4 regions of the Paenibacillus sp. strain BS8-2 genome follow, and region 2 is predicted to be linked to each of the others. Evidence: predicted binding sites of a transcription regulator. Region 2 holds the regulator's gene; each other region holds the start of a gene.
What was found. The regulator LexA, encoded in region 2, represses DNA repair genes until DNA is damaged. The targets are predictions, from matches to a motif close to CGAACATATGTTCG.
Positions count from the first base shown of each region.

Region 1: a site for LexA is predicted at 2,425-2,438, ahead of recA (recombinase RecA). Genes of this name have one in related genera too.
Region 3: a site for LexA is predicted at 3,426-3,439, ahead of ruvC (crossover junction endodeoxyribonuclease RuvC). Genes of this name have one in related genera too.
Region 4: a site for LexA is predicted at 1,993-2,006, ahead of ACX1C1_RS22010 (DNA polymerase IV). Genes of this name have one in related genera too.

Region 1 is NZ_CM137010.1:4,786,542-4,791,979, forward strand. It holds gene rny (ribonuclease Y) at 1-321, opposite strand, end outside; gene ACX1C1_RS20740 (regulatory protein RecX) at 502-1,206, opposite strand; gene recA (recombinase RecA) at 1,297-2,355, opposite strand; gene ACX1C1_RS20750 (competence/damage-inducible protein A) at 2,662-3,915, opposite strand; gene pgsA (CDP-diacylglycerol--glycerol-3-phosphate 3-phosphatidyltransferase) at 4,027-4,602, opposite strand; partial or broken gene ACX1C1_RS20760 (TRAM domain-containing protein) at 4,602-4,784, opposite strand; gene ACX1C1_RS20765 (YajQ family cyclic di-GMP-binding protein) at 4,855-5,346, opposite strand.
Region 2 is NZ_CM137010.1:4,438,499-4,443,936, forward strand. It holds gene glnA (type I glutamate--ammonia ligase) at 1-1,265, shown strand, start outside; gene ACX1C1_RS19125 (acetylglutamate kinase) at 1,429-2,031, shown strand; gene lexA (transcriptional repressor LexA) at 2,097-2,720, opposite strand; gene ACX1C1_RS19135 (LysM peptidoglycan-binding domain-containing protein) at 2,878-3,249, shown strand; gene ACX1C1_RS19140 (DUF896 domain-containing protein) at 3,508-3,714, shown strand; gene ACX1C1_RS19145 (hypothetical protein) at 3,715-4,248, shown strand; gene ACX1C1_RS19150 (HAD family hydrolase) at 4,271-5,059, shown strand; gene ACX1C1_RS19155 (1,2-dihydroxy-3-keto-5-methylthiopentene dioxygenase) at 5,142-5,438, opposite strand, start outside.
Region 3 is NZ_CM137010.1:5,756,704-5,762,141, reverse strand. It holds gene ACX1C1_RS24900 (polysaccharide lyase) at 1-2,596, shown strand, start outside; gene ACX1C1_RS24895 (BofC C-terminal domain-containing protein) at 2,689-3,318, shown strand; gene ruvC (crossover junction endodeoxyribonuclease RuvC) at 3,553-4,056, shown strand; gene ruvA (Holliday junction branch migration protein RuvA) at 4,053-4,691, shown strand; gene ruvB (Holliday junction branch migration DNA helicase RuvB) at 4,713-5,438, shown strand, end outside.
Region 4 is NZ_CM137010.1:5,028,667-5,034,104, reverse strand. It holds gene ACX1C1_RS22020 (DoxX family protein) at 1-295, shown strand, start outside; gene ACX1C1_RS22015 (YolD-like family protein) at 369-698, opposite strand; gene ACX1C1_RS22010 (DNA polymerase IV) at 695-1,972, opposite strand; gene ACX1C1_RS22005 (MarR family winged helix-turn-helix transcriptional regulator) at 2,387-2,836, shown strand; gene ACX1C1_RS22000 (VOC family protein) at 3,009-3,389, shown strand; gene ACX1C1_RS21995 (glycosyltransferase) at 3,515-4,591, opposite strand; TPP riboswitch at 4,761-4,869, shown strand; gene ACX1C1_RS21990 (ABC transporter substrate-binding protein) at 5,175-5,438, shown strand, end outside.

The DNA.
Region 1 (5,438 bases), 350 kb from region 2:
CGCTTCCAACTTTTTATCCAGCGACTCTTCCTTCTGGAGCAACCGTCTTTCCAGACGCTGCACCTCGTTGCGGCGCTCGCGGATGTCTTTTTCAGCTTCTGCACGTAGTCTGTGGACTTCGTCTTTCGCCTCTAGCACGGTTTCTTTCTTTTGTGCTTCCGCGTCTTTTTTCGCATTCTCTACGATTTGGACCGCGGCTTGCTCAGCAGTCGAAATTTTGGCTTCGGCAATCGACTTGCGATAAAAATAACCAATCCCAAAGAAAATTGCGCCAACAAGGATACAAATCAGAATCAAGATCCAGATGTTTATACCATCCATCTTGTTCACCTCCTTGCTGCATACACCAAGGCATTGCTTGGGATGTTATTAGGTTTTAACCGGCTTCCAACCGTTTCATCATGTACAAAATTGACGAAAATAAGCGTTTTGAATCAACTTTTGGAAGAAAAATCGATTCAAATGTAAAGGAATACAACCTCATTTTATCTGTTTGCAATTTCAGTTGTCAAGCAAAACGCCATCATCTTCCTCATACGAGTCATCGCCTGTCGATAAGTGAACCGTCTTCACGGCTTCTCGAACGATATCTCCTGGAAATCCACGGCGCAGCAGAAATCCCATGAGCTTGGATCTTTGTTTCATTAGATCGCCTGATAACGACCTTGCTTTCTTATGCGCAAGCGCTGTTGCAGACTCCAGCTCGCTGTCTCGGTCGATTAACGCAAGTGCGTCGGAGGCAGCCTGCTTGGATACTCCGCGCTGTTGCAATTCCTGCCGAATCATGAGCCGTCCCTTCGAGCCTGAGCGTACTCGGCTATCTGCGAATTGACGCGCATATTGATCATCATCTACCAGCTTCTCCGATTCTAAACGTTCGATTGCATATTCGATGTGATGCTCCTCAAGCTCTTTTCTTGTCAGGTACTGTTGAATCTGTTTACTTGTCCTCGGTTTCGCGCCCAAATAAGCCACTGCCAGAATATATGCTTGATAACGACGATCCTCATCTTGAATGATGATGACTTGCTCCTGTGTTACCTCTTCGTCTTTCATCAAGCTGTACTTGATCCATATATCTTCATGTACACTCAAAAAAGGCTCATCCTCCATCCCCTCGCTCGCATACAGGTGAAAGCGCCTTTTTTCCTTTTTGTCCCTTCGGATGACATGGATCCGATATACTTCCAGCTCTTCATTACCCATTACTTTCGTATCCTCCGTTTTCCCGTTCTAAGGATTGGGACAAAACAATATTCGCCGCCCCCTCTAGGGAGCGGCGAATATGAAATGATCTTATGCGTCCTGATCGTCGAACTCGTCTTCGTCCTCGTCGTCATCGCCAGAGAAGTTAGCTGGAGATGCTGTCGCCGACAAATTGCTGGCATCACGAATCTGCTTCTCGATCTCAGCAGCGAAGTTTGTTTTTTCCTTCAGGAATTGCTTCGCATTCTCGCGTCCTTGGCCCAAGCGCTCGCCATTGTAGGAGAACCAGGCACCGCTCTTCTGAACGATATCCATCTCAACGCCGATATCGATCAAGCTGCCTTCCTTGGATATCCCTTCGCCGTACATGATATCGATTTCCGCTTGCTTAAACGGAGGGGCTACCTTATTCTTGACGACCTTGATACGTGTCCGGTTACCGACCATATCGTTGCCTTGTTTAAGCGTCTCTATGCGGCGTACATCCAGTCTGACGCTGGAATAGAACTTAAGCGCGCGTCCGCCCGGCGTCGTCTCCGGGTTGCCGAACATAACACCGACTTTCTCACGGAGCTGATTAATGAAGACCGCGATAGTCTTCGATTTGGAGATGGCACCTGACAACTTACGCAATGCTTGCGACATAAGTCGTGCTTGAAGACCTACATGGGAGTCGCCCATATCGCCCTCGATCTCCGCCTTAGGCACGAGAGCTGCGACGGAATCGACAACGATAATGTCAACGGCGCCGCTTCGTACGAGCGCTTCTGCGATTTCAAGCGCTTGCTCACCTGTGTCAGGCTGTGAAAGCAGCAGCTCGTCGATGTTAACACCGAGTTTGCTTGCATACAAGGGATCAAGTGCGTGCTCCGCATCGATAAAGGCAGCTTGTCCACCGATACGTTGCACTTCGGCGATTGCGTGCAATGCCACTGTCGTCTTACCCGATGATTCTGGGCCGTATACTTCTATAACCCGGCCGCGCGGCAATCCGCCGATCCCGAGTGCAATATCTAAAGCAAGCGAGCCGCTCGGCACGGTCTCTACTTGCATATGAGTTGATTCCCCTAATTTCATAATGGAGCCTTTGCCAAATTGCTTCTCAATCTGACGTAGAGCATTATCCAAAGCAGCGCGACGATCCGCCAACTCACTCACATCCTTCATCATTTATATATGTATGATACCTTATTTCGAAAGGGTTGCCAACCTTTTTTTCGAACACACATTCGTAAAATTGTTTTCCCCACAGTCACGCTATAATTGCAGCAGCTCACTCCCTTCACACGATGGTGGTATTCTGTATCCCTGTATCCGCACCAACAAGCAACAAAAATAAAAAAAACCGCAGCAAAGTAATCTTCGCCACGGTTCTTCCGGTAACTAGTCCTCATTATAGCGCAGGATTCGACAATTGGCAACCATATTTAAACAGCAGCAATCGCAATCCGTTCGTTACGCATTTATCGTTTGCCATAATCGGTGCATGGCCGACTTTACAGCACGGATCCGTATCATCTCGCGTCCGCCTCTGAAGTTGGACGTGTAGACAATCGTTTCTTTGCCTCTTTCGGCTACGGCAAAATAAACGAGACCTACCGGCTTGCCTTCTGACTCAGCAGGTCCAGCCACTCCGGTTAACGAAACGCCATAATCCGCTCCTGTCATATTCATGATCTGTTCAGCCATTAGCTTGGCTGTTGATTCACTGATAGCTCCAGGTGCGCCGTCCCCCTCTAGCTGTGACATGGGGATCCCCAGAAGTTTATGTTTCATGAGATTGGTATAGGTCACTACACCGCCAAGGAATTCTCCACTGCTGCCAGGAATGCTTGTTACGAGCTCTGCGAACAATCCGCCACTGCAGCTCTCGGCGCTTGCAACCCGTTTTTTTGCTGTTCGCAGCTGCTGTATGATAACGGCTTCGAGCGGAACATCCTCCTGCGCATACAGATGGTCCCCGACGCGTAACATGATCTCGGCAACAGCCGCGTCAATGATGGCATCCGCCTCAGACTGACTTGCACTCTTCGTCGACAGTCTCAGTGCTACTTCTCCTTCTTTGGCATATGGAGCGATTGTGAGATCTGTCTGCGCATCGATCATATCAATGAGTGCGGCTTCCAGATTGGATTCGCCAATGCCAGCGAACTTTAGAATTCTGGAATACAGCGGCTTCTCATCGATAAACTTCAACCTTAGCCAATCCACGCCAGGACCATCCAACATCGGAAGCATTTCTTTGGGCGGACCAGGCAATAGCATGTATAAAGTGCCATCCGCCTCTACCCCATTGCCAACCGCAAGTCCAGTAGCGTTGTGCAGCGGCTCGCTTCCATCACCGAGAATGAGATGCGCCTGTCTCCGATTGCTCTCCACCATATGCGCGCCTCGCGAGGAGAACAGCTCCTTAATCGCTTCCATTGAAGGCTCATGTATGCCTAGCTCGCGTCCCAGATAATCGGCCAGCACGTCCTTTGTTAGATCGTCTTGTGTCGGTCCTAGTCCCCCGGTAAACACAAGCAGATCCGCTCTGCCTCTACCAATCTCGATGGCTTGCCTTAACCGATTCGCATTATCTCCTACAACAGTTTGAAAATATACGTCGATACCGATCTCTGCAAGCTTTTGCGAGATTGCCTGAGCATTTGTGTTCACAATCTGGCCGAGAAGCAGCTCTGTACCGACCGCAATAATTTCTGCTTTCAACTTTGTCTCCCCCTCATCCATCACTTATGATGAAAATTTACATGATCTCCAATCGGAAGGACAAGAGCACCTCCCATGAAAGGGAAGTGCTCTATTAGTGTTTCGAAATACTTACTCGACAGGTATCAAATGTTTATTCTTAACGAAATAATCGACACCGGAATATACCGTAATCGCGGCTGCAACCCAGCTTGCAATAATATCAAACGGGAAATGGAGCAGCGCAAACGGAAAGTTGTTGATGAGAAGCGCGATGATCATCGTGATCTGAATGGCCGTTTTCCATTTGCCCCATGTGCTAGCCGCCATAACGGAGCCCTCAAGCAATGCAATCTGGCGCAAACCAGTAACCGCGAATTCCCGGCTAATAATAATGATGGCGATAAGCGCGTTCAACTTGTCCATCTCCACTAAGGAGATCAGAACGGCTGCAACCAACAGCTTATCCGCGAGCGGATCCAGCAGCTTGCCGAGATTGGTGACTATTTTGTTCTTACGAGCTATGTATCCATCCAGCCCGTCTGTGCTTGCTGCGATAATGAAGATAATCGCGGCTACGATCTGGTTATACGAAATCGTAAAGTCAGAGAAGCTAACCGACCCCAGATCGATTTTGATTAATAAGAAAAACATGATGACTGGCACTAAAAAGATTCGAGCCAGTGTGATCTTGTTGGCTAAATTCACTACATTCCCTCCCCAGAAAGGTCAAACTCGTAGGCATGCGTTACGCGAACCTTCTGGATGGAACCGATTTCCGCGCTGCAATTCGAGATGAACACCACACCGTTTATAACGGGGATGTCATACATGGAATGACCGACCCAAATATCGCTTCTACCATCGTACTGTTCGACCAAAACATCAACTTCTTTGCCTAGATTGTGCTGTTATTGCTTGTTGCACGGATAGTAGCTGAATTACGTTCTACAAACCTTCTTAACGATAGTTTGTATATTGAAGCTCGATCGGCAAGTCAGCACCGCGCAGCAACGTCATAACAGCCTGAAGATCATCTTTACTCTTGCCAGTGACGCGTAATTGATCCCCTTGAATCTGGCTCTTCACTTTTAGCTTGGAATCACGGATAAGAATATTGATTTTCTTAGAAATATCTTGTTCGATACCTTGTCTCAACTTGATTCTTTGCTTGACTGTACCACCTGAAGCGCCTTCGATTTTGCCATAATCCATATTTTTAATTGGGACTCCACGCTTCATCATCTTGGATTGCAGAATATCGATTACGTTCTTCAGCTTATATTCGCTGTCTGATACAACGATAAGCTCTTCCTTTTCAAGCGCGATACTGCTTTTGCTACCCTTGAAGTCAAACCGAGTCTCAATTTCACGCTCCGCTTGTACGATGGCATTCGCCAATTCCTGCATGTCTACTTTCGAAACGATATCAAATGAACTTTCCGAACTCATATCTTGCTCTCCTCTCCTTACATAACTGATCAGTTGTCTGCACTCGAACAATTGTGTAATGCGGCCGGCTATTCATGCCGTAATAGCACTTT
Region 2 (5,438 bases):
TGCAATTTACCGATTTGTTAGGCACGATTAAAAACGTTGAAATCCCAGTCAGCCAATTAGATAAGGCGCTCGATAACAAGATGATGTTCGATGGTTCTTCTATAGAAGGTTATGTTCGGATTGAAGAATCTGACATGTATTTATACCCTGATCTTGATACATGGGTTGTATTCCCTTGGGTAACGCAAGACCGAGTTGCTAGATTGATCTGTGACATCTATATGCCAGACGGCACTCCATTCGCCGGCGACCCGCGCGGCATTCTTAAGCGCGCGCTGAAAGAAGCGGAAGATCTTGGTTATACAGCCATGAATGTTGGTCCGGAGCCGGAATTTTTCTTGTTCAAGACAGACGAACGCGGTGAACCAACGACGGAATTAAACGACCAAGGCGGATACTTTGATCTTGCCCCAATGGATCTAGGCGAGAATTGCCGCCGCGAGATTGTTCTAACATTGGAAGAGATGGGCTTTGAGATCGAGGCTTCTCACCATGAGGTTGCACCTGGTCAACACGAAATTGACTTTAAATATGCTGATGCAATCAAAGCAGCTGACCAAATTCAAACCTTTAAGCTCGTTGTTAAGACGATTGCTCGTGTTCATGGCTTACATGCATCGTTTATGCCTAAGCCGCTGTTTGGAGTCAATGGCTCCGGCATGCATTGTCACCAGTCGTTATTCCAAGATAACACGAATATGTTCTACGACGAGAAGGACAAGCTGGGTCTAAGCGACACCGCTCGTTACTATATGGCGGGCATCCTGAGGCATGCGCGTGCAATGGCAGCCATTACGAATCCAACTGTCAACTCTTACAAACGTCTCGTACCAGGATATGAAGCACCTTGTTACGTTGCATGGTCTGCGAGCAACCGATCGCCGATGATTCGTATTCCAGCGTCACGCGGTCTTTCGACACGCGTTGAGGTCCGTAATCCAGACCCGGCGGCAAATCCATATTTGGCTCTTGCGGTTATGCTTAAAGCAGGTCTTGACGGCATCCAGAACCAGTACGAGCTTCCGGCTCCAACGGATCGTAATATCTACATCATGACAGAAGAAGAGCGTATCGATGCTGGCATTCCTAGCCTTCCAGTCGATCTTAAGGAAGCGCTCGACGAGATGCTCCGCAGCGACATTATCTGCGAAGCACTTGGAGATCATGCTCTGGCGCACTTCTACGAGCTGAAAGAAATCGAATGGGATATGTACCGCACGCAGGTTCACCAATGGGAAAGAGATCAGTACCTGAGCCTGTACTAAAATAGATGAAACTAAGAGGTATTCGAAGAACTAATCCTTCTTCGGATGCCTCTTTTTTGTTGTTCTTTGTTCCGAATCGGAGGTGGATAATCAATAGCCTGGACTCATGTAACCGACGTAATGAAGCGTCCATATGCTGTAAGAAACAAAGTAGGTGTTCAACATGTACGGATTTTTCCCTTATTATCCTTACTACTTCATCCGAAAGGATGTAGGATGTGTATGGAATCCCGCGAAAGTTGAATTAAATAGAACGCTTCGTGCATTATGGGAGCAGCATATTTATTGGACAAGATTGGCTGTAAATAGTATCGTTGGCCAATATCCCGATCAAGAAGATACGATCAAGCGATTGCTTCGTAATCCTGTAGATTTTGGGCAAATATTAGCTCCGCTTTACGGAACAGTTGTCGCAGATCAATTTGTTAAATTGTTCACCGAGCATCTAACGATCGCCGCAGAATTGGTTGCCGCTCTAAGAGATCAAGATGCTGTGAAGGCCGAGGACGCTCAGAAAAGATGGTTCATAAACGCGGATCAAATTGCAGAGTTGCTCAGCAGCATCAATCCATTCTGGTCCAAAGCGGATTGGCAGCATATGATGTATGATCATTTAAAACTGTTAAGTGAAGAAGTTACCGCGAGGCTAGATGGAGATTATGCGAAGAACATAGCTACTAATGATTTGATTGAACCGCAAGCACTTGAAATGGCCGATGTTATGACTGGAGGCATACTGAAGCAATTTCCTTCATATTTCATCTAAATCAAAAAGGTCGGCAAGGGATAACATCCCTTACCGACCTTCAATTATGATACTAACGAATTACATTAATGAATATCGCGGAAAAGTCCGATGACTTTACCGAGTATCGTAACATTGCTCAGACGCAGGGGCTCCATGGTGTCGTTCTCCGGTTGAAGCCTGATGTGATCCTTCTCTTTATAAAAAGTTTTGACCGTTGCTTCGTCGTCTTCGGTCATTGCAACGACGATATCGCCATTGTTTGCAGTCTGCTGTTGGCGTACGATGACGTAGTCGCCATTATGTATGCCGGCTTCGATCATACTTTCTCCGATTACATTAAGAATGAAAACATTATTATTGTCGCCGACGTAATGAGCAGGAAGCGGGAAATAATCTTCAATGTTCTCCGTCGCTGTGATAGGAATACCTGCCGTAACCTTACCGACGATCGGCACTTGCGCGACAGGCATATGAATGACATTGTCGTTATCATCCTGGCTTAAAATTTCGATTGCGCGAGGTTTCGTAGGATCGCGACGTATAAATCCCTTCTTCTCCAGCCTATCCAGATGACCGTGTACCGTCGAGCTGGACAGCAAGCCGACTGCTTCGGCAATTTCCCTTACGGATGGCGGATAACCTTTATCTCGAACTTCTTGCTTTATAAATTCAAGGATCGAATTTTGCCGTTTGGAAATCTTCGACACGTTCATCAACTCCATTCATCTTATTGTGTCAAATTATAGCACAGAACCGCCGTTCGTACAAACATAAGTTCTGAGGATCAAATGTTCGCATTTATTATTGACGGAAACGTTTGTTCGTGTTAAATTAAAAACAGAACAAATGTTTGGGGTGCTGATAATGATGATAATGAATCCAAGTACAAGCTCTTACCGTTCCTTATATACAGGACGTGTCGAAGTTCAGGAAACCGCTCGATTTCAGTTTCTGCGAAAACATCTAATTAAGATGGTTGCTAGTATTATGGTATTCATCCTTGTTTTTAGCAGCTTTCTAATCTTTGTGACACAGGCATCGGGGACGGAAGTAGAGGCGGCTGGCGTTAACGAGCAGGTGGTTACGGTCGGAAGCGGTGACACGCTTTGGAGTATTGCGAGTCATCACACAGACGGTAACGATATCGGTTATATGGTGTTTTCTATCAAGGATCGCAACAGCTTAAGTTCTGAGACTATTCATCCGGGACAGATATTGATCATTCCTGAGATCTAGTAGGAATGACTTGTTTAACATTCAATGAGCAATGGCCTCGTATATGCTCTTGTACGAATAGATGATTCTCAAGGTATTTCCAATTATGAGTATCTTCATATATTTGATATCTGCATGAAGAGCAACTGCTTACGTGGTTGTTCTTTTTGTCGTTTTTTTGACACTATGCCCATACAGACTGCTGCACCTTGACAATGCAACGTTGAAAATGTCAAAGTAGGAGTATTATGTTTGCATCTAGAGAAAGGGGCTAAAGATATGGATATCGACAAGTTGATTGAGCGAATTAACGAGCTGTCGCGTAAGAACAAGACGGTTGGATTAAATGAAGAAGAACTGAAGGAACGAGATGTTCTGCGTCAGCAATATTTAAACAATTTTAAGAGCAACTTCAAACAACAGCTTGATTCCATCAAATATGTAGAAGATGAAGAAAACGGAGATGGAAACGGAACAAAACATTAATTGAAAGCAAGAGAAGGAGGAGTTTATCTGTCACGTTCATGGGAGCGTAAAGTACGCAAAAATATGACAACCATTAACAAACAAAGGAAAAAACAAGGCACGGGCCAACTCGTGATGAACGCGGAGAAGGCTGACAGACTTACGGGGCGCAACTATGTGTTGCCAATATTACTGATATTGTTCATCGGCGCGTTTGTTGCTACGAGCTCGATGGGTCCAGATACCACTTGGGATTCACTGAATCTACTGACGATCGGCGCATATTTGGTGTTGGCGGCGTTATTTTATTTCCGCAAGCCTTATCTCAAGATCGGCAAAGATTATGTGCAATCACGCCGTATGATGGGAGACAAAAGGTTGAATGTAGCGGACATTAGCGCAATTCGAGTTCAGGATGGATATGTTACCATTCTGCCCAAGAAGGGCGGCGGATGGACATTTTCCCGTATGCTGAATCGATTTGACACTGCAACGATGTCTTCCAAGATGAAAGTGTTCGCACAGACACACGGTATTTTATTCGAAGAAAAATAGAGTTTGGGGAGAGAATGGGGAAATGGCGAAGCAAGCGGTATTGTTTGATTTGGACGACACATTGTTGTGGGATGACCGCAGTGTAAAGGAAGCATTCCGTGCCACATGCGAGGCCGGCGCTGCTGCAACCGGCGTTAATCCGGACGAGCTGGAGGAGGCTGTACGGAGAGAAGCAAGATCCCTGTATGAGTCTTATGAAACGTATACATTCACGAAGATGATCGGCATCAATCCATTCGAAGGATTGTGGGCAAACTTTACGGCAGGCGAACAAGCGGAGTTTCGCCAGCTGCAGGAGTTGGCTCCAGGTTATCGTAAGGCGGCGTGGACGAATGGTCTCAAAGCCCTTGGAGTAGACGATGAGGCATTAGGCGCGAAGTTAGCCGAGCAGTTCCCGGCGGAACGCCGTTCCCGTCCAATTGTATATGATGAGACATTCCGAGTATTGGATGCGCTCAAAGGCAAATACAAGCTGCTTCTATTGACGAACGGATCGCCTGACCTACAGAAAGAAAAGCTGGATGGTGTCCCTGAGCTTATTCCTTATTTCGACCATATCCTCATTTCTGGCGAATTCGGTCAAGGAAAGCCTGCAGCTCCAATTTTCCGTCATGCGTTGGAACGTCTCGGCATTGAGCCTGAGCATGGCATCATGGTGGGAGACAAGCTTACGACAGACATTCTTGGTGCTAACACCATTGGGATGACTTCGGTTTGGATTAACCGTCACGGTGCAGTACGCAATGATGAAATTGTGCCTACGCATGAGATCGCTAACCTCGAGGAATTGTTCACCTTGCTCGAACAATAAGGATTTGAAGTTTATAGCAACCTATACAAAAGCCCCTCGGCTGCTTCGTAGCAGGAGGGGCTTACGTATGATTGGAAGTGGATTAGTTGCTCGATTGGAATTGAGCATCCGCATAAGGATGTGCAATCCAGCCTTCTGTTTCGATAAACAAACGAACGGCAACGATTTGACGGTTGTCCATCAGCGTGAAGAAGTGTGGTTTATGCTCTGGAACAGAAATAACGTCACCTGCTTCAAGCTCTACATCAAAGTAGCCAACATCATCCGTGCCTTTAATAATGAAGATACCGCGTCCTGCTGTAATCGCACGAACCTCATCTTCCGTATGTGTATGAACGTTTTCGAACTTTTTGAGCAGTTCATCGAGATTAGGGGTAGC
Region 3 (5,438 bases), 1.3 Mb from region 2:
GGATCAAGTAGACACCGCGTATTTCTCTTCTTTTGCAGGCGGAGGGGACGAACGGTTTGCTCCTGTAAATGACTCATATATCTGGTACGACCAAATCAAAGTATCGACTAATCGGGCGGATATTTGTGAACTGAACGAAGGTGGATGTGATGGAGAATGGGCGCCTGGATACAACGACCCTCTACAGCATTTGCGTATTCAGCCCGTTGGAGTAGAAGCGAGTGCCGTTGATGGGGTTAATGAGGCTGCTAATACGATCGACAACAAATTGGAGACACGTTGGTCTGCAAACTCTGAGAGCGGCGGGCAATGGATATTGTATGATATGGGAGAAAGTATGCCTCTATCCCAGATGTCCATCGCGTTTTTCCAGGGTGCGGCCAGGGCGACGGATTTTATTATCGAAACGTCCCAGGACAATGTAGCTTGGACCGAACAATTTAAAGGTTATAGTTCCGGTACGACCACTGAGCTTGAACCTTTTCCTTTTTTGGAGGATACGACCGCTAGATACGTAAGAATCACCGGATTTGGCAATAACGCAACCACCGCAGCCCGAGTATGGACAAGCATAACGGAAGTCGTCCTATACACGGCAGAGGAAGAGGAAGAAGTAGAGGAGCCTGTGGTCGCAGATCCCCCACTGAAAAGCAGACTCGAAAATTCGTTCGAAGCGGGGAGCGCCGGCTCGACATACGGACTGAATCAATGGAAAAAAGACGGATGGTTAGCCGATTTTCTTCTGGGCGGCGATCGAAGTGAAATTGATAATACGATGAGCAAGACAGGCACTAAATCCTTGAAGGTGCTATATCCGGCAGGAGAGCTAGGACCAGCTAACGGCTATCAAGCTCCGTTCCAGCTCGTACCGGCCGATGAGTACTACTTGTCTTACTGGGTTCGTTTCGCTCAAGACTTCAGTTGGGGAACCACGCAGTTCGGCGGAAAATTGGGGCTAGGCTTAACAGGAGGCGCTTCCTGCTCCGGTGGTCAAATCTGTGATGGAGAGAACGGCTTCAGCGCTCGTCCCATCTGGAGGAAAGATGGACAAGCGGCGCTATATTATTACCATATGGATAAACCTAGCGCATTTGGCCAGGAGGCCGATCTAAAGTATCTGAACGGTTCTTCGATTCATTATCCCAAAGGAGAATGGTTCAACATCGTCCAACGCGTCAAGATGAACACGGTGACCAATGGGGGAGCGAACCCGGATGGCGAGATCGAGATGTGGTACAATGGCGCGCCTGCAGCGAAATTAACCGGTATGCGATTTGTCTCCAATTCGGATAAAATTGACAAAGCGTATTTCTCTTCCTTCTTTGGCGGAGGCACTGAAGGTTACGTGCCAGCTAACGATTCTTACATCTGGTATGATGATATTAAAGTATCGACAAATCGTAACGATATCTGCGAATTGGATCTCGGCGGTTGCGACTATATTGCCAATGACCCACTCAAGTCGTTTGTGTTGAAGCCTGTTTCCGTTACAGCTAGCGTATATGAAGTGGGCAATGGACCGGAGAACACGATTGATAACAATCTGTCGACCCGTTGGTCAGCAGAAGGCGAACAATATCTTCAATACGATTTGGGTAAATCGATAGCCTTGTCGCAAGTTTCCATTGCTTTCTATCAAGGGAACATAAGGTCCACTTTATTCAAAATCGAAGGGTCACAGGATGGTGAGACCTGGACCACTTACTATAATGGACAAAGCACGGGGCGCTTCTCGATCCCAGAGCCTTATGTGCTAGAAAACGCCAACGCCCGTTATATTCGCATTACCGGCTTTGGCAATACCATTAACAGGTGGAACAGCCTCTCTGAGGTTCGAATTTATGCTGTAGAAGAGCAAGAGCCGATTGATGAAGAAGAACCAGGCAATGAAGAAGAACCAGGCAATGAAGAAGAACCAGGCAACGAAGAAGAACCAGGCAATGGCGAAGAGGTTTCGCCTCCTCCTGTAACAGAAGAGCCTCAGGATGATAAAGAGACGGAGGAGCAGCCAGCTGCAGATGTTGTGAAAGCGCAGGTTGAAGCAATTCGTAAGGCAGTTGGCGGTCACTGGTCCAAGAATAACTTGATTGAAGCGGTCCAACTAGGAATCTGGCAAGTGCCAAGCGATTTGAGTTCGATTCAATTGGACACTCCGATTACGCGATTGGAATGGGTTCAGTTGCTGGTCAGAGCGTTGGATCTGAAGTCGGCTTCAACAACAAACCCATCCACACTTTTCCCGGATATGCGGACATTGAACAAAGGTCAGAGAGATGATATTGCGCTTGCTGTGCATGCAGGGATCATCAACGGATTTGAAGACGGCACCTTCAGACCGGACGAGAAAGTGACCCGGGCGCAAATGGCTGTGACCATTACACGTGCCATAAAGCTTTCTGTATCCGATGCATCTTCAACCGCTCGGTTTGCTGATGATGAGAAGTTGCCGACATGGGCCAAAGACAGTATCTACGCGCTCTCTCAGATCGGCATTCTGCAAGGACGTTCCGGCCATATGTTTGATTCGCACGACAATATGAAGTTGGCTGAAGCCATTACGGCCTTATTGCGCACCGTGAAGTCCGAATCTCTCTAGAAAGGCATTTTGAGACTCTGTTTCCAAGGCTGAATAATTACCCAATACTGGTGCACACTATGAGCAAAACGACAGTCAAAGGGGGCTTCCCCATGATTTTGTTCAGCCTGTGGAAGCAAGTCAAGAAACGTATCCTGAGAAATAGGCGTCCTTTATGGACGTTAGGCGGTTTTGTTCTATTCATTGCGCTGACAACTTCACCGCATGTCGCTTTCGCAAGTAAGTCTGTCACCATAGAGCCTGCGATCCGCCATATGATTCAAGATCGGAACGAGCCTGTTCAAGTGATTCTGCACCGCATTTATGTATGCGGAGAAGAAACAGAGCCGCTGGGATTAATGAGACCGGAAACGATCGTTCGGTTGCTGGGTCAGCATCCCGAATGGAGCGCAAAGCTTGATGACGATGAGCAGACGTTGCGCGTGATGCAGCAAATTGACGATTTGTCGGAGGCTTGCAAGAGCAATGCATATTTCGGGATGGACCGAAGCGGCAACTTCTCTTTGTTTGAAGGTGAGCCCAAAGGGGAGAAGGTCATGCGTACGTTCTTCCAGCTGGATGTCCACTTTATGGAGAGCAGCTTGCCGAAGGATCAGCTCAATCAGTTGTGGGAGGGCATTCGGGTAAGCGATATTGACGAATATAACAGCGTATTGTCCACTTACAGCGATTACGCGATGGAGACGCAAGATGTATCGGGCACAAGTCAAGGTTATGAATGAACGATTCGTCCAATGTTCGAAGTAGTGAAGTCATTCAAATTGGATCTAAAGGTCTGTTCCCTAAGTCATCAGCGAGATGAATGGGGACAGGCCTTTTTTGTCATGGACAAACGTTCGTTCTCATTTATGCTTTCTTTTGTTATAATGAAGGGCGGACATCATACTAGGCAGTTATAGTGCTCATAGCAGCTGGAACTTAATCGGCGTTATTACATAGGTAAGGGGCTGGAGATATTGCGTGTATTAGGCATAGACCCCGGCATTGCGATTGCGGGTTTCGGATTTGTGGACAAAAACGGGCATAAGCTGACCCCCGTACAATATGGCGCGATCACGACAGAGGCACACACGCCGCCAGAGACAAGACTGGTGCAGATTTATGAATCGGCGTGTTCGCTAATGGACCGTTATAAGCCTGATTCTGTCGCGGTGGAGAAGTTGTTTTTCAATAGCAATGTTACGACCGCGTTTGCTGTAGGACAGGCACGAGGTGTTATTATTTTGGCGGCGGCGCAGCGCGGTCTTCCCGTTGCAGAATATACGCCGCTGCAGGTGAAGCAGGCAGTCGTCGGTTACGGCAAGGCGGAGAAACGGCAAGTGCAGGAAATGGTCAAGATGTTTCTTAAGTTGTCCGCGATTCCTAAACCGGATGACGTGGCGGATGCGCTCGCAGTGGCAATCTGCCATGCTCATTCCGCTGTGATGACTAACAAAATCAATGAGGTGAAACGTTCATGATCGATTATTTGAGAGGTCCTGTCGTCCATATCGAAGCCGAATATATCGTAATGGATGTCAGGGATATAGGGTATAGGGTCTTCACGCCTAATCCCTATGCGTTCGCAGGCAAGGACGAGCCGAAGGTTGTCTACATTCACCATCATGTGCGGGAAGACGCCATCCATTTGTTCGGTTTCGAAACAAGAGAGCAACAGACGTTATTCCGCAAGCTGCTTGATGTTTCCGGGATTGGTCCACGCGTGGCGCTTGGGATTTTATCCGCTGGCCGGCCAGAATCAATCGTTGGGGCTATTCAGCAAGAAAACCTCTCGTATCTGACGAAACTTCCAGGCATAGGCAAGAAGACTGCGCAGCGTATGATCCTCGACTTGAAGGACAAGCTGGCCTTCGCAGACGCAGACGGACTATTATTCAGTGCGGCTGGATTCGCGGCAGAGCTTGGAGCGGGAGATACAGGCAGCGGCCAAGGTGCGGGCACGGCTTGGGAGGAGGCGCGCGAAGCGCTGGCGGCACTTGGTTATACGGCGGCAGAGCTTGATCGTGCTTGGAACGGATTGCAAGGCAGCGTGACAGCGGAGGAAACGGTAGACTCGCTTATGAAGCGGGCGCTGCAGCAGCTGTTTAAGGGCTAACAGAAAGGAGCGGAATAGAAGATGGACGACAGAATAATCTCCGCTAACCTGATGATGGAAGACCAGGCGGTAGAGCTGAGCCTTAGGCCGCGATATCTGGCCGAATATATCGGGCAGAACACAGCGAAAGAAAATTTGAAAATTTATATCGAAGCCGCTAAGATGCGTAAGGAAGCGCTCGATCATGTATTGTTATACGGCCCTCCGGGACTCGGCAAAACAACGTTATCCAACATCATCGCGAACGAGCTGGGTGTGAATTTGCGCACGACTTCAGGACCGGCGATTGAGCGTCCTGGCGATCTGGCAGCTTTGCTGACGAATCTGCAGGAAGGCGACGTGTTGTTTATCGATGAAATTCATCGACTCCATCGGACGGTGGAAGAGGTACTCTATCCGGCCATGGAAGATTTCGCGCTGGACATCATGATCGGCAAAGGTCCAAGCGCGCGCTCGGTCAGGTTGGATCTGCCGCCGTTTACTTTGATAGGCGCGACAACACGCGCTGGGCTGTTGTCCGCACCGCTTCGCGATCGTTTCGGCGTTGTAAGCCGATTGGAGTTCTATACGGTTGACGAACTCGCTTTCATCGTATCGAGAGCCTCCGAGATATTGAACGTATCTATAGTAGGAGAAGCATCCGTAGAGATCGCCATGCGTTCTCGCGGCACCCCGCGTATCGCAAACCGTCTTCTAAAGCGTGTGCGTGACTATGCGCAGGTACGCGGCGACGGAGTCATTACGCAT
Region 4 (5,438 bases), 590 kb from region 2:
TATGATGAAGACTTTTCAACATGACAAAGCCGCGGCTACGCTCCCATGGGTCAAACAGTACTCCAAGAGCTTCGTGCGGTTTATCGGTATATCGGAGCTGCTGGCAGGGGTTGGACTTATCTTGCCGTATGCGCTGGATATCGCTCCTGTACTGACGCCGATCGTCGCTCTCGGAATCGGAGTCATTATGCTGCTGGCCGCGGTGTTTCACGCGAAGCGCAAGGAATATTCGGGTATCCTCATGAACATTGTGCTGCTGGCGCTATCGCTATTCGTCGCCATCGGCCGCTTCTAACGGGCATATCAAAGGACCTCAGTCTCTACGATTGTAACGTGGAGTCTGAGGTCCTTTTTCTACGTGCGTGCCGTTACTCAGCGAGCAGGGATGCACCCTCGATGTCGCTGATGGGGAACCATTCGCCATCGACCATGAATCGCCGTTTCAACGAGTCGACCCGGTCGACGATTCCGATGACGGTGAGCAGCTCCTCCGGGTGATACAGCCTGACGGTGATGGGCTGCCGATGCTGCAGGGAGTCGGATACGGTGCGGGATACATGCTCCCACTCCTGATCGTCGAGCTGGACGCGTTCGCGGCGTTGTGCGGCGGCCGACCATTCGTTGATCGCATACTTGTGCTCCGGGAGCATCATGCGGCTGGATTCCCATAATCCGTTGCCCTCAAGCTTCTTCCTCATTTGTAGTGACCTCCTATCTTCTTGGAGCGATCCAGCGCCTGACCGACGTTTTTCGTCAGCGATACCGCTCGCAGGATACTGGCATCTCCGTACTTCTCTTTGATTGCGTCGGTGGCGCGCTCCAGCGCCATCCACTTCTCCCGTCCCTCGTCGAACAAGGATAACTGGTAGTCGTCGCTGCTCGGCAGCAGCTGCGACAAGCTTACCCCTACCTTGCGGACTGGCATGCCATCCCAGTGTTGACGAAGCAAACGCATGGCAGAGCGATAGACTTCGTTGGTGACGTTGGTCGGATCCTCCATCTTCATCTGACGGTTAAAGCCGGTCGGTCGATCGTAGTCCGCTCCCATACAGCCTACCGACACGACGTGACCCATAAAGCCTTTGCCGCGGCAGCGCTGGCAGACGAGCTCTGTCAGCTCGAGCAGTACAGTGGCAATCTCCTCGATCGCGCCATAATCGCGTGGCAGTGTCATCATATGACCGACGGATTGCGGGGCGATGCCGTGGGTGCCCGGCTTGACAGGGCTGTCGTCGATCCCATTCGCAATGCGCGAGTATAGCTCGGCGTTGATGTCGGAATTGCGGCCGAACTTGCGGCGCATCAGCGTCTTGAGCTTGTCGAGCGGCGTTGCGGCGAGCTGCCCGATCGTCTCAAGACCCATGGCGTTGAAGTGCCGCGTCATGCGGCTGCCGACCATAAACATGTTCGAGATCGGCAGCGTCCAGAGCGTCTCCGCGATGTTGGCATCGTTTAGGGTGAACACGCCGTTCTTATTCTTTTTGGCGTAGTTGTCGCAGGCCGTCTTGGCCAGCACTTTGCTCGGTCCGATGCCGAACCGTGTGTAGATGCCTGTCTCCGCCTGGATGCGCGTCTGGATGAGGGAGGCAAGCTCCTGAGGTGAGCCGTATAGATGGAGGGATCCGGTTACGTCCAGGAATTGTTCGTCGATCGAATAGGGCTCCACGAGATCGGTATACGCTTCGTAGATGCGGGTAATCATGAGCGACACGTCGATATAAAGCTGCATGCGCGGCTTGATAATGACGAGGTCCGGACACTTGGCCAGCGCATCGCCGAGCCGCTCGGCTGTGGTCACGCCGTGTTTCTTGGCGATCGGGCAAGCCGCGAGAATAATGCCCGAACGGCGCTCGGGATCGCCCGCCACGGCTAGTGGTACATGCTTGTACTCCGGGCGCTCCGTCTTCTCGACAGAGGCGTAGAACGATTGGCAGTCGGCCAGCATGATCGTTCGTTCATGCTCATGCGCCATGTTGCCACTCCCTCCCTGTACGAATGTATGTTCTTATCATATGCTTATTATATACAGAACATACGATCGTGTACTATCTTTTTTTGTGTGGGGATTATTGACAGTGGAGTAGGTTCCGGAGAGCCATAAAATTCTTCAATCATCTCTACAGAGTCCAAAAGAAAAAGAAGCTTATAAAAAAGTTGTGGACGAAGTAATAACAGGTGTCTTGCATTCCATTATGGTGATGATTGACGGTGGGGATCATTTAGCATCTAAGTGTGTGATTGATATTGTCGACCGTTAATCTGGTGAGTCGCTATCCGCTGAAGGAGCTTGGCATGAACTTCTATTTTCTATTTGATTATTTGGCTAGAGACTAACATTTGTATGTTGCAAATTTTAATGATATAAATGAATGAGGAGGTGATGCCGATGGATAATGTACGAAATATGTTTCAAATTCTTTCGCGCAATTTTGGCTTGTTAAATGAACAATGCTGCGAAAACAGCTGCGGGCAAGAAGTTTCGCTTGTTCAAAGCCATATCTTATACGAGATCAATCGACAACACAGGCCATCTATGCAAGAAATATCCGGTGCATTGGGCATGGATATTACTACGTTTAGCAGACAAATAAAAACCTTGGTGGAGAAGGGGTTTGTGAGAAAAACGCCGGATTCTGTAGATAGTCGAATTAACATACTGGCTCTTACGCCAGAAGGCTTAAGTATAGAAAATAATATTAACCAGACTGTCAATGCGCAATTAAACGGTGTTTTATCTACACTAACCGAATTTGAAAAGGAAACCGTGTTACGTTCCATTCAATTATTCAACCATGCAATGAAAGATGTGGGCTCTTGCTGTGTGCCTCCAAAATAATGGAGGCTTATCGTTGGGCTAATACTTGCAATGTTCAAGTTTCTAGTGTTTTTTCGGTTGACATTGGATACAAGGCGACCAGGTCGCTTATGTAATTTTTTTTAGAGCTTCATTCGTCTGTGTCAGAATCGATATAGAGGAAGTACCAGGTGTGCTTAAAGGAGAAGAATATATGAAACGAGGATTAACCCACTGTCTTCAACTATTTCCAACGCCAGATTTGAATAAAACAGCAGCATATTATACAAACCTTGGTTTTCGGGCTGAGTACTATCTGCAATCACTTGAACCGCATGTATGTTTATACAGAGATGCCATAGAAATTGTGCTTACTAAATCGAATACAGACAAAATTATCCCGAATCGAATCGCTCATGGCTACGGATATGATGCTTATCTTATAACAAACGCTCCGGACGAGTTGGAAAATGAGTTTCAGGAGCTAGGCATTCGTATTGTAAGACCTTTAATTAGAACGGATTATAACAATATAGAGTTTGTATTCGAAGACATCGATGGAAGATGGTTGGCTGTAGGCAATAAAGTGGAATAATTACGTTCCTAACGATCCTGCGACGGCTGATTGACGAAAAAGTCGGATCGTCGACTGAAGGAGCGGCGGAAAGCGCACAACGGACTGCCCATTAGGCAGTCCGATTTCGTTGCCGCACACAGCGGTTATTTCTTCAAGCGCTTGAAGTAGTTCTCGTTGTACCGGATGCTGGGATGGCTCGGGTTCATCGTCATCGCCTCGCGATGATGCTCCATCGCCTTGGCGCGGTTGCCGATTCGATCATAGCAGACGGTTAGCTGCAGATGCGGCAGCCATGTGGAGGTGGCATGGTCCATGGAGCCCATGGAACCGGCCGGGCGCTCAACGGTCAGCGCTTGGCCGAACCAGTGGATGGCTTGCTCGAACCGCTCCTGGCGAACGAAGACGCAACCGAGCTCATAGCAGATTTCGGGGCGCGGCTTGTCGTAGCCGAAGGAGCGGAACAACGAAGCCAGCTGGCTTGCCGTGTTGCCTAGCCGTCCGTAACAATCCCCCTGCTTCTGGCATGCGCCGATATTGTCTTCGACCCAGCCTTCGCCACCGTCTAGGAAACGTCCATACCAGTCGATCGCCTCCTCGTTGCGCCGGTTGTCGCGAAGCTCGTTGGCGAAATAATATTGATCGCGCGGCGAGAAGTTCTCGCCAGCATCCAGACGTCCCAGATAGATTCGCAGGTTTCGGTCGGTGTGCACCTTCTCCTTGCGGTGAGTAACGGCGATATCGCTATGGAAGATACGACCGGATACGGCCAAATATTCGTGTACGGGACCGATCCAGCGGAAGCCGCGGCTTCGTCTGACGAGACGGTTGCGGCGCAGGCTGAAGATTGGGTTGCCCTTCTGATCGAAGGTCAGGTGGTAATTCATAGAGACGCTGTCGTAGGGGAAGTCGTCGCCATGCCCCTCCTTGAGCGCCTTAAGACGAGCCTGATCTTCCGGTTCGACAACATCGTCGGCGTCCAGCCACATAATGAATGGCTGCGTGGCCTGTTCGAATGCGTAGTTGCGCGCGGCGGCGAAGTGGTTGATCCACTCGAAGTCGTATACAATAGCACCGTATGATGCCGCAATCTCTTTCGTTCGGTCTTTGGAACCTGTGTCCACGATAATGATTTCGTCGACGACATCCCGAACAGAGGACAGACAGCGCCCCAGACTTTCCTCCTCGTCCTTGACGATCATGCACAAGCTAATGCCGAGCATTCCTCAACATCCTCTCTCCTAGTCGTTTATCGTATTATTGTATTAGCCGCTGGAAGGGAAGGTGCCATTGATAAATCGAGCAAGGGACGTATTGCAACAATCCGCTTGGGAAAATAATGCTGGCATTACAAGCTGAGTCTGCTATAATGATTACGTAATTGACACAACCGCATATGCTCCGGGGAGCTGGTTAGGCCGGCTGAGAGGGAATGACTACATTCCGACCCGTAAACCTGATCCGGATAATGCCGGCGTAGGAACGTGAAGCGAGCGCTTCATCATGGTTTGGCGTGCAGCCCAGCAGGCTGTACAAGAAACCCTGTTGTAAGGCGCGATCCATGCCGACAGCACATCGTCCTCCTGATATCAGGAGGGCGATTTTTTTATGGAGAAATCTCAAAGTGAAACGCTAAGTTCCCCGATGGGAGCGAGAGTTGCTTCATAGGTTTGTGATAGGGATTATGAGAAGAGCGGCGGAGGACGTCAATCACAAGACAGAGGGAAACGGAGAGGGGAACAAATCATGCTGAATAAGAAGAACAAAACATTATGGGGACGGGGACTTACTGCGGGAGTTCTCGCGATGACGCTGATCATCGGCGGCTGCGGCGGCAACGAGTCTGGGAATGATGACAGCGCAGGAGCCGATAAAGAACTGAAGAAGGTCAAGGTCGTGCTCGACTGGACTCCGAATACGAATCATACAGGGTTATACGTGGCGCGGGACAATGGTTTCTTCAAGAAGCATGGTCTGGATGTTGAGATTATCCAGCCAGGGCAGGATGGAGCAGACGCGATGGTTGCCTCCGGCGATGCCGAATTCGGCGTCAGCTATCAAGAGTCGGTG